DNA from 2 places in the Rhodobacter sp. 24-YEA-8 genome. Region 2 is predicted to be linked to the other one. Evidence: riboswitches for the same ligand, from Rfam matches in the RefSeq annotation. Region 2 holds a riboswitch; the other holds the start of a gene.
The links. A riboswitch is a leader RNA that binds a small molecule or an ion and turns the genes downstream of it on or off. The one in region 2 is predicted to bind cobalamin.

Region 1 (4,717 bases), on a different contig from region 2:
GCGTGGCATTCGCGGGCGAGACCGGAACCGGCGCCAGTGCCGATATCGCGGCGCTGACCGGCTGGCCGGTCGTGGTGGTGCTGGATGTCTCGGGGGCGGCGCAGACGGTCGCGGCGATGGCGGCCGGGATGGCGGCCTATCGCAAGGACGTGAAAATCGCGGGCGTGATCCTGAACCGTGTGGCCTCGCCCCGGCATGAACGGCTCTGCCGGCTGGGGATGGAGGCGGTCGGGCTGCCGGTTTTCGGCGCGCTGCCCAGGCGCGGCGACCTGACCCTGCCAGAGCGGCATCTGGGTCTGGTTCAGGCGGTCGAGCACCCCGATCTTGAACGCGCCATCAGTGACTATGCGAGTTTTTTGCGCGAACATACCGATCTTGCGGCCCTGCGCGCGGCGGCGGCGGGCGGCGTGAGCACCCCGGCGGGAGAGCTGCCGAAACCGCCCGGCCAGCGCATTGCGCTGGCGCGGGATGAGGCGTTTTCTTTCACCTATCCGCATCTGCTGGATGCCTGGCACGCGCAGGGGGCCGAGATTCTGCCATTTTCGCCCCTGGCCGATGAAGCGCCGCCGGAAGCCGATCTTTGCTGGCTGCCCGGCGGCTATCCCGAACTGCATGCGGGCCGGATCGCGGCGGCATCAGCTTTTCTTGCGGGCCTCAGGAATTTCGCGGCGGCAAAGCCGGTGCATGGCGAATGCGGCGGCTATATGGTTCTGGGCGAGGCGCTGGTCGATGCATCCGGCACCCGGCATCAGATGGCCGGGCTCCTCGGTCTTGTGACCTCGTATGAAAAGCGCAGGATGCATCTGGGCTACCGGCTGGCCGCGCTTTCCGCGCCGATCCCGGGCCATGTGGCGGGTGCGAGGCTGCGCGGGCATGAGTTCCATTATTCGACCATTCTCGCCCAGCCCGATGCGCCCCTTGCCCGCGTGACTGATGCCGAAAGCGCGCCGGTCCCCGAAACCGGATCGCGCAAAGGCCTTGTCACCGGCACCTTCTTCCACCTGATCGGAGCCGCCACATGAGCGAGATCGTCAGCTTTGTCTCCTCTGGCCCGGGCGATCCCGATCTGCTGACCCTGCGCGCGGTCAAACGGCTGCAAGCGGCGGATGTGGTGCTTTATGACGACCTCTCTGCCGGGCCGATCCTTGATCTGGCGGCGCCGGAGGCGGATCTGATTTCGGTCGGCAAGCGGGCGGGGCGCGCCTCGCCGCGCCAGGATCATGTCAGCCGGCTCCTGGTCGATCATGCGCGTTCGGGCCTGAAGGTGGTGCGGCTGAAATCCGGCGATTCCGGTATGTTCGGGCGGCTTGAAGAAGAGATCACAGCTTTGCGCGAGGCCGGGATCGGCTATGAGATCGTGCCCGGCGTCACCGCGCCTTCGGCGGCGGCGGCGGCGGCGGGGATCCCGCTCACGCGGCGGGTCAATGCGCGCCGGGTGCAATTCGTCACCGGCCATGACGTGACAGGGGCGCTGCCCGAAAGTCTTAATTGGGCAGCACTGGCCGATCCGCAGGCTGTCACCTCGGTCTTCATGGCGCGGGCGACATTTCCGCAGCTGGCGGCAAAGCTGGTCGCTGCCGGGTTGCCGCCCGAGACGCCCGCGCTGATGGCCCAAGGCGTCTCGACCCCGGCGCAGGCCTTTCGCCGCGATACCGTCGCGGGTCTGGCCGCGCGTCTGGAGGGGGCGGCCCCCGACCCGGCACCGACTCTTATCCTTTATGGTGCGCTGGCGACCTGACGGGTGCGAAGTGGCGCGCGCGACTTGACCGGGCGTCATGCGCCTGTCACTCTCGATATTGTGAAGGTGCCGGGCGACCGGCATGGGAACAGGGCGGGGGATTCCCCGACCCGACCGCCCCCGCGACTGTGCGCAGCGAGCCGACCCCGTTAACCACTGTGGAGCAATCCATGGGAAGGAGGGCAGAGGCTGTGACCTGCAAGTCAGGAGACCGACCTTCGCACTGATGGAACCGCCGTCGGGGATGACGGCAAGGAGTAACTCATATGTCCACCATTGCCCGCTCAGGCGCGAAGGCTGATGTCAAACTGGCGAATATCCTCGTCGTGGCGCTTTTGGGTGCTGCGCTGATCTTCGTCGCTGGCCTCGCCCAGTCGGAAACCCTGCATGACGCCGCCCATGATGTGCGTCACGCGGTCGGATTCCCCTGCCACTGATATGTTGCAAAGACTGCTGACCAGCGCGTTGATCGCTGGCGCTGCAGCGGGGCTGATTGCCGCCCTGTTGCAGCTTGTTTTCGTGCAGCCCGTGCTGCTTCATGCCGAGCTTTATGAGGGCGGCGAGCGCACTCATTTCGCGGCGGCCTCAGACCATCATCACGGTGAAGAACCGGCGTCGGAAACCACAGAGCCGCAGACAGAGCCTCAGGCCGCGCCTGCGGCAGAAGCGGGCCATGATCATGGGTCCGAAGCCGCGCATGACCATGGCGAGGCGGCAGAGATCCCCGGTATCGGTTTTGACGCAGCCCGTGACGGGTTGTCGATCCTGTTCTCGATTATGGTCTATGCCGGCTACGGGCTGCTGCTGGTCGCGGCGATGGCCCTGTCTGAGAATAATGGCAACCGGGTCACCGCACGCCAGGGCCTTCTCTGGGGGATCGCGGGCTTTGTCGCGGTGCAGATGGCGCCGGCTTTCGGCCTCTCGCCCGAGCTTCCGGGCATGGCCGCGGCCGATGTCAACGCCCGCGCGATCTGGTGGGTGGCGACAGTGATTGCGACCGCCATCGGTCTCTGGCTCATCGCCTTCGGTCGGAACTGGGTGGTCTGGGCGGCGGCGATCCTGCTGATCCTCGCGCCCCATATCGTCGGCGCGCCGCATCCGCATGAGTTCACCGGCCCGACGCCGCCCGAACTGGCTGCGCAATTCGCCGGCCGCGCCATCGGGGTCGGTCTTGCGGTCTGGACGCTGCTCGGCCTTTTCGCAGCCGCGCTCTGGAGCCGTGGCCGCGAGGCATAAACCAGCTTCCCGGCGGCTTATGCCGCCGGGGATGTCCGGTCCAGAATATAGATATCCATGAGCCAGCCGTGCTCGGTCCGCGCCGCTTCGCGCCGGGCGAGGATACGCGGCCCCGCCTCGGCCAGGGGGCCGGCTTCGGTGATCTCATTCGCCATGCCGACAAAGGCGCCCCACCAGATCGAGATGCCTTCGGGCGCCAGATCCTGAAAGGCACAGCCGCCATCCAGCATCACCACCAGCCGGTTGACGCCTTCGGGCCAGCCTTCTTCGCGCAGCCGCCGCCCTGTCGTCACCAGAAACGGCGCGCCAAGCCCGTTGAGCGGAATGCGATGCGCAGCGGCCAGCACCTGCGGTGACATGATCCCCGGCACCACCGAGACCGAGACTTCGCGCAGCCTGCCCAGCCGTGCGGCAATCCGCAGGGTACTGTCGTAAAGCGCGGGATCGCCCCAGACCATCAGCGCCACCCGCTTTACGCCAGGATGCGCGTCAATCGCCGCCGCCCATGCGCCGGCAATCGCATCATGCCAGTCATTCACCCGCGCAAGGTAAGAGGGATTGGCCGGATCCCGCACCGGCATGGCAAAGCCCGCGACGATCACCCCGGGCCGCGTCACGAGATCCTCGCAGATCTGGCGGCGCAGATCGGCAAGATCGGCTTTGTCTTCACCCTTCTCGGGGATCAGGATCAGATCAGCCGCATTCAGCGCCTTCACGGCCTGCAAGGTGAGATGGTCCGGATTGCCGGTACCAATGCCGATCAGAACCAGTTCCATCGCTGCCCCCTGCTGCTTTCACGGCCCAGAAATCAGGTTGTGGACCGGAAGAAAACCCATCGCGCATATCATGCGACGGACAGCAAAGCCGCTGCTCCGTTTCTCCTAGTCAAAATACGCCAGCCAGAAACCCGCCCTCAGCCCTTCAGCTCTGCCGTCACCCGGACGGGACCCACCGTCCCGCGCAGTTTCGCGCGGTAGATCACCACGCCTTCGACCACCCGCATCACATAGGTTCTGGTCTCGCCGATCGGGATCATCTCGACCCAGTCGACCACATCCACCTCGGGCAGGCGCGGGTCGCCAAGCTCGCCGATCCAGCGGCGCGGCCGCCCGGGCCCGGCATTATAGCCCGAGGCGATCAGCGCAATCGAAGGTCCGAATTCCTCAACCATCTTCGCCAGATAGGCCGAACCCACCTGGGTGTTGAACCCCGGGTCATAAAGCCTCGAGAGCGAATATTCCAGGCCCAGCCCCTTGGCCATCCGCGCGGCGGTCTCGGGCAGAACCTGCATCAGCCCGCGCGCATCGGCGCCTGAACGCGCCATCGGCTCGAATTCGCTTTCGCGCCGCGCAATGGCGAGGGCCAGCGCGCGGCTGACATGCAGCCCGTCCGGCACGAGGTCCGGCACCGGGTAATAGGTGCGGGGCAGGATCGCGCCCCGCTCTGCCGCCTGTTTCGCCAGCACCAGCGCGATATGCGGCTGGCCCATCTCCAGCGCCATCTCGGCAAGCTGGGCGATGCCCCTTGCGTCCTGCCCTTCGGCAAGATGCAGGAGAAACCGCTTGCCCTCGACCCGGTTTCCGGCCGAGAGCATAAGCCGCCCCATCGCCAGAACCGAAGACCCGGCAAAAGACGATTGGCGCCAGCCCGATGCCGGAGCATCGTTCAAAAGCTGAGGATCCAGCGACAGCCCGAGTTTTTCCGCCGATAAAAGCCCGTAATAGGCGGTCTGATGCTGTGCTG
Region 2 (4,717 bases):
CCCTGGTGATGCCCTATGGGCGTTTCCTCGGCGCCTGTGAAACAACGCGCTATGATGTCGAATTGCTGTCCCACCGCTTTGGCACCAGTTTCGAGCAGACCGCGCATCGTATGTCGACGCTGCAACGCGAGGGTGCGCGGGGCATCCCGTTCTTCTTCGTGCGGGTGGACCGGGCGGGAAATATCTCAAAGCGCTTTTCGGCGGGGCGGTTCCCCTTCTCGCGCTTTGGTGGCACCTGCCCGCTCTGGAACATCCATGGCGCTTTCGAGACGCCCGATCAGGTACAGACACAGCTGATCCGCATGCCCGAAGGCGCGAGTTATTTTTCGGTTGCGCGCACCGTGACCCGCGCGGGCGGCATGCAGGGGCAACCGGCGCAGCGGCTTGCGATCGGGCTTGGCTGCGATACCGCCTATGCGCCGCGCCTGATCTATGCGGACGGAATCGACCTTGTCAGATCGAAACCGGTCGAGATCGGGCTGAACTGCTATCTTTGCGAACGTCGCGACTGCGCCGCCCGCGCTCACGCGCCGATCAACCGGCCGCTTGCGGTGAATGAACGCGAAAGAAGCCTCGCGATCTACCGCTTTGGGGAAGAGTAACATGCCGCCGGCGTTTCTCCGGCGGCATGGCGATGCGATCTGATTATGCCTGCAGTTCTTTGCGGATAATCTCGGCACCGGCACCCAGAGCCTGCAACTTTGCCCTTGCGATATGGCGCGGCAGCGGTGCCATGCCGCAATTGGTGCAGGGGCAAAGATTTTCGGCATCTACGAATTGCAGCGCTTTGCGCAGCGTATTGGCCACTTCCTCCGGCGTCTCGACCCGTTCGGAAGCCACATCGATGGCACCAACCATCACCTTCTTGCCCCGGATCAGTTCAATCAGATCCATCGGCACATGCGAATTATGGCATTCAAGCGAAATCATATCGATGCTTGACGCCTGCAGCTTCGGGAAGATCTTTTCATATTGACGCCATTCGGTGCCGAGTGTCTTCTTCCAGTCCGTATTGGCTTTGATGCCGTAACCATAGCAGATATGAACTGCGGTCTGGCATTTCAGACCTTCAACTGCCCGCTCCAGTGCAGAAATCCCCCAGTCATTGACCTCATCGAAAAACACGTTGAAGGCGGGCTCATCAAACTGGATGATATCGACGCCTGCGGCTTCCAGTTCGCGCGCCTCCTGATTCAGGATTGTTGCAAACTCCCAGGCAAGCTTTTCCCGGCTTTTGTAATGAGCATCATAGAGCGTGTCGATCATGGTCATGGGGCCGGGCAGCGCCCATTTGATCGGCTGTTTTGTCTGCTGCCGCAGGAATTTTGCATCCTCGACAAAAACCGGTCTGCTGCGCGCCACGGCACCGGTGACGGTCGGCACGCTGGCATCATAACGATCCCGGATCCTTACGGTTTCTCGTTTCTCAAAGTCAACGCCTTCAAGATGTTCGATGAACGTGGTGACGAAATGCTGGCGGGTCTGTTCGCCATCGCTCACAATGTCGATGCCCGACTGCTGCTGATCGTCCAGCGCAAGGCGCAACGCATCCTGCCTGCCTTCAGCAAGTGTTTCCCCTTCCAGTTTCCAGGGCGACCAGAGTTTCTCGGGCTCGGCCAGCCAGGACGGTTTGGGAAGGCTGCCGGCAGTGGCGGTGGGAAGAAGTTTATTCATAGTGGGGGACCTTTTTTATTCTGTCAAAGCGCGAAACTGGCTGACCATTGCGAAAGCCTGGCCTGATGCGGCCTGATAAAATGCTCTTCCGCGAACCTGGCCTGCTCCAGCGCCAGACGACTGCGCTCTTCGCGGTCATAGACAATCCGCGTCAGAGAATAGTCCTGATGTTTCAGGCTTGGGTGATAGCAGCTGCCCGCGGCGGCATTGGCGTTGTAGATTTCCGGGCGATAGATCTTCTGGAATGTCTCCATCGTGCTGATGGCACTGATCATTTCCAGATTTGTATAATCAGCCAGAAGATCCCCCATGAAATAAAATGCCAGGGGGGCTACGGCGCCCGGCGGCATGAAACAGCGAACCTTCATTCCCATTTTTGCAAAATATCTGTCGGTCAGAGATGCTTCATCCTGCCTGTATTCAGCACCAAGAATAGGATGAGTGATATCGGTTCGAATATAGGTTCTGTTGCTTGACACACTGAGACATATCACAGGTGTTTTGCTGAAATTCTGACGATATACCTCAGATTTAACGAAACTCCTGAACAGATTTCCATGCAGGTTTCCAAAACCTTCTGGCGCGGCGAAAACGGATCTCCCTTTATTATACTCGGGGAGCGCTATGCTGAAATCATAGTCCCGTACATATGAAGAGAAATTATTCCCCGCGGCCCCATCAATGACCTTACGGCTCTTGTGATCAAGGATTTTTGTCTTCAAAATCTCAATAATCGGGAAAACGCCCGCAGTTTCGGCATCCCCCATATCCATGTCGACAGATATGATCTCAACCCCGACGGAATACCGGTCACCTTCAGGGTTGTCCCAACCCGCCAGAGAATTGAACCGGTTAGTGATCATCGCCAGAGTGTTTCGCAAATTCTCCCGGCGATGTTCCCCTCTGGCAAGATTGGCAAAATTGGTGGTGATGCGCGTATTTTCGGCGGGAATGTAATTCTCGTCGAAGCCAATCTTCGTAACCCTGAAAGTGAAACCTTCTGTCATTGTGACATGCCTTCTGAGCGGCCTGAAAAGACAGGCCGTAAAACCACAGACACTCCGCGACGGATGTCGCGAAGCCGGCCCCGGGCGACAGATGTCACACGGGCCTTTGCAGTCACCTTTGCGGAACGGCCGCTCCCGACACGCCCACCGCGGCCGGAACAGGTGATCAATCCAGGCAGGTTTCCTGACTTGCGGGTCGTAACCTTGTCCGGCCTTCCCGGCGCAGCATATGCGCCAGTGGCTTTTCGGACAGGCTCGCCGCTCACAGTTGCGGGGGCAGCTCCGGATTTGGCACTGGCCTTACCGGATTCCCTTTTAACCGGGGCTTCCCCCGGCACCTGAATCAAGTGATAAAATCCTTTGGGAGCCAGGGAATGTCAACGATTTCAAAGGCAGATTATATTCATGAATATCATGAGCGAAACCGGTAGTGTAAGAGATCAGGCTCAGACGAATTTTCTCGAAATCCCCCTTGCAGCTGGACCTGTGCCGGAAGGTGCTTCTGCGCGCCAGGTGAATCTGACCGAATTCATATGGATTTGCACCGTTCCGGCCTATATTTAGCCGGTCTTTTTCAAAGCTGGCGCAATCCGGTTGGCGAAATCTCGCAACGCCCCGGGTGCATCACCTGAAACAGGCTGCCTGGCCGTCCGGTTTCAGCCTATATGGCCATCGCGCCTTGCATAGTCCTGCGATCTGGCTGTCACGCGGGATGGATATGTGCGGCCACAGCACCTTGAGCTACTCCCCGATGCTTGGACAGTTTTCGAGGATGTTTAAGCTACTGCCTGTGCCTGCCGGTCGGTTTCGATGCTGTTGAAGTAGACCACGGCGGGGGGCAACCCGCCATGGGCAGTGTGTGGCCGCCGATGGTTATAGAAGCTGACCCAGGATCCGATTGCGGCCTTTGCCTGAGACCCGGTCTCCCAGGCATGCAGATAGACGCATTCGTATTTCAGGGACCGCCACAGGCGCTCGATGAAGACATTGTCGATGCACCGCCCCTTGCCGTCCATCGAGATGCGGGTTCCGACGCGTTTCAGCCGATCTGTCCAAGCGAAGGACGTGAACTGGCTGCCTTGGTCAGTGTTCATGATTGTGGGCGCGCCGAACCGGTGGATGGCCTCGTTCAACGCCTCGACGCAGAAGTCCGCTTCCAGGGTGTTCGATATGCGCCAGGCCAGAACTTTGCGCGTGAACCAGTCCATGATGGCGACCAGATACAGAAACCCCCGCCGCATCGGGAGATAGGTAATGTCGGCGCACCAGACCTGACCGGGGCGATCGACCCGCAGCCCGCCCAGCAGGTAGGGATAGGTCTTGTGGCCCTTTCTCGGCTTGCTGGTGTTGGGCTTCTGGTAAATCGGCATCAAACGCATGAGCCGCATCAGCCGCCGGATGCGCTTCTGGTTCACGCCGTGCCCCTCGTTTTGCAGATGCCAGGTCATCTGCCGGACGCCGTAGAAGGGCGTATCCATGAACTGCCGGTCGATCAGCTGCATCAGGCCGAGGTTCTGATCAGTCTCTCCAGCCGGCTCGTGGCAGAACGACGAGCGCGAGATCGACAGCAGGCGGCACTGCGCCCCGATCGACAGTGCAGGGTGGTCCCGTTCGATCATCCCACGCCTCACTTTCCGCTCCACGGCTTGAGCTTTCGTGACAAAAAATCGTTGGCGACAGCCAGCTCCCCGATCTTGGCGTGCAATGACCGGACCGTCTCTTCATCCACCTCCGTCGCGGGCTTCTTGCCGCCGCGCTCGAAGATGTCCGCAGCCCCGTCGAGCAGCGATTTCTTCCATTGATGGATCATCGTCGGATGCACGCCGTATTCGGCCGCCAACTCCGACACAGTGCGCTCGCCCTTGATGGCCTCAAGTGCCACGCGCGCCTTGAAGCCCGCGTCATGGTTCCTGCGTTTTCGCATGCCTGATCTCCTCGTCCGTGGAGACCAGCAAACGTCAGATCGTAGCTTCCGTCACTGTCCGATTTCCAGGGAGTAGCTCACCTGGCGCGACAACACGACCGTTTACGGCATC

Region 1: it holds a riboswitch for cobalamin, as region 2 does, so the genes downstream of both, BLW25_RS14065 (CbtB domain-containing protein) here and BLW25_RS16890 (DUF1852 domain-containing protein) in region 2, are expected to answer to the same signal.

The regions. Positions count from the first base shown of each region.
Region 1 covers NZ_FNSK01000001.1:2,893,977-2,898,693, reverse strand. Annotated here, with positions in the region: gene BLW25_RS14075 (cobyrinic acid a,c-diamide synthase CobB) at 1-1,022, shown strand, start outside; gene cobA (uroporphyrinogen-III C-methyltransferase) at 1,019-1,738, shown strand; cobalamin riboswitch at 1,786-1,973, shown strand; gene BLW25_RS14065 (CbtB domain-containing protein) at 2,005-2,175, shown strand; gene BLW25_RS14060 (CbtA family protein) at 2,177-2,974, shown strand; gene cobF (precorrin-6A synthase (deacetylating)) at 2,992-3,750, opposite strand; gene BLW25_RS14050 (lytic transglycosylase domain-containing protein) at 3,888-4,717, opposite strand, start outside.
Region 2 covers NZ_FNSK01000002.1:78,540-83,256, reverse strand. Annotated here, with positions in the region: gene BLW25_RS16900 (helix-turn-helix domain-containing protein) at 1-602, shown strand, start outside; gene BLW25_RS16895 (methionine synthase) at 646-1,674, opposite strand; gene BLW25_RS16890 (DUF1852 domain-containing protein) at 1,698-2,681, opposite strand; cobalamin riboswitch at 2,838-3,038, opposite strand; partial or broken gene BLW25_RS16885 (IS3 family transposase) at 3,458-4,605, opposite strand.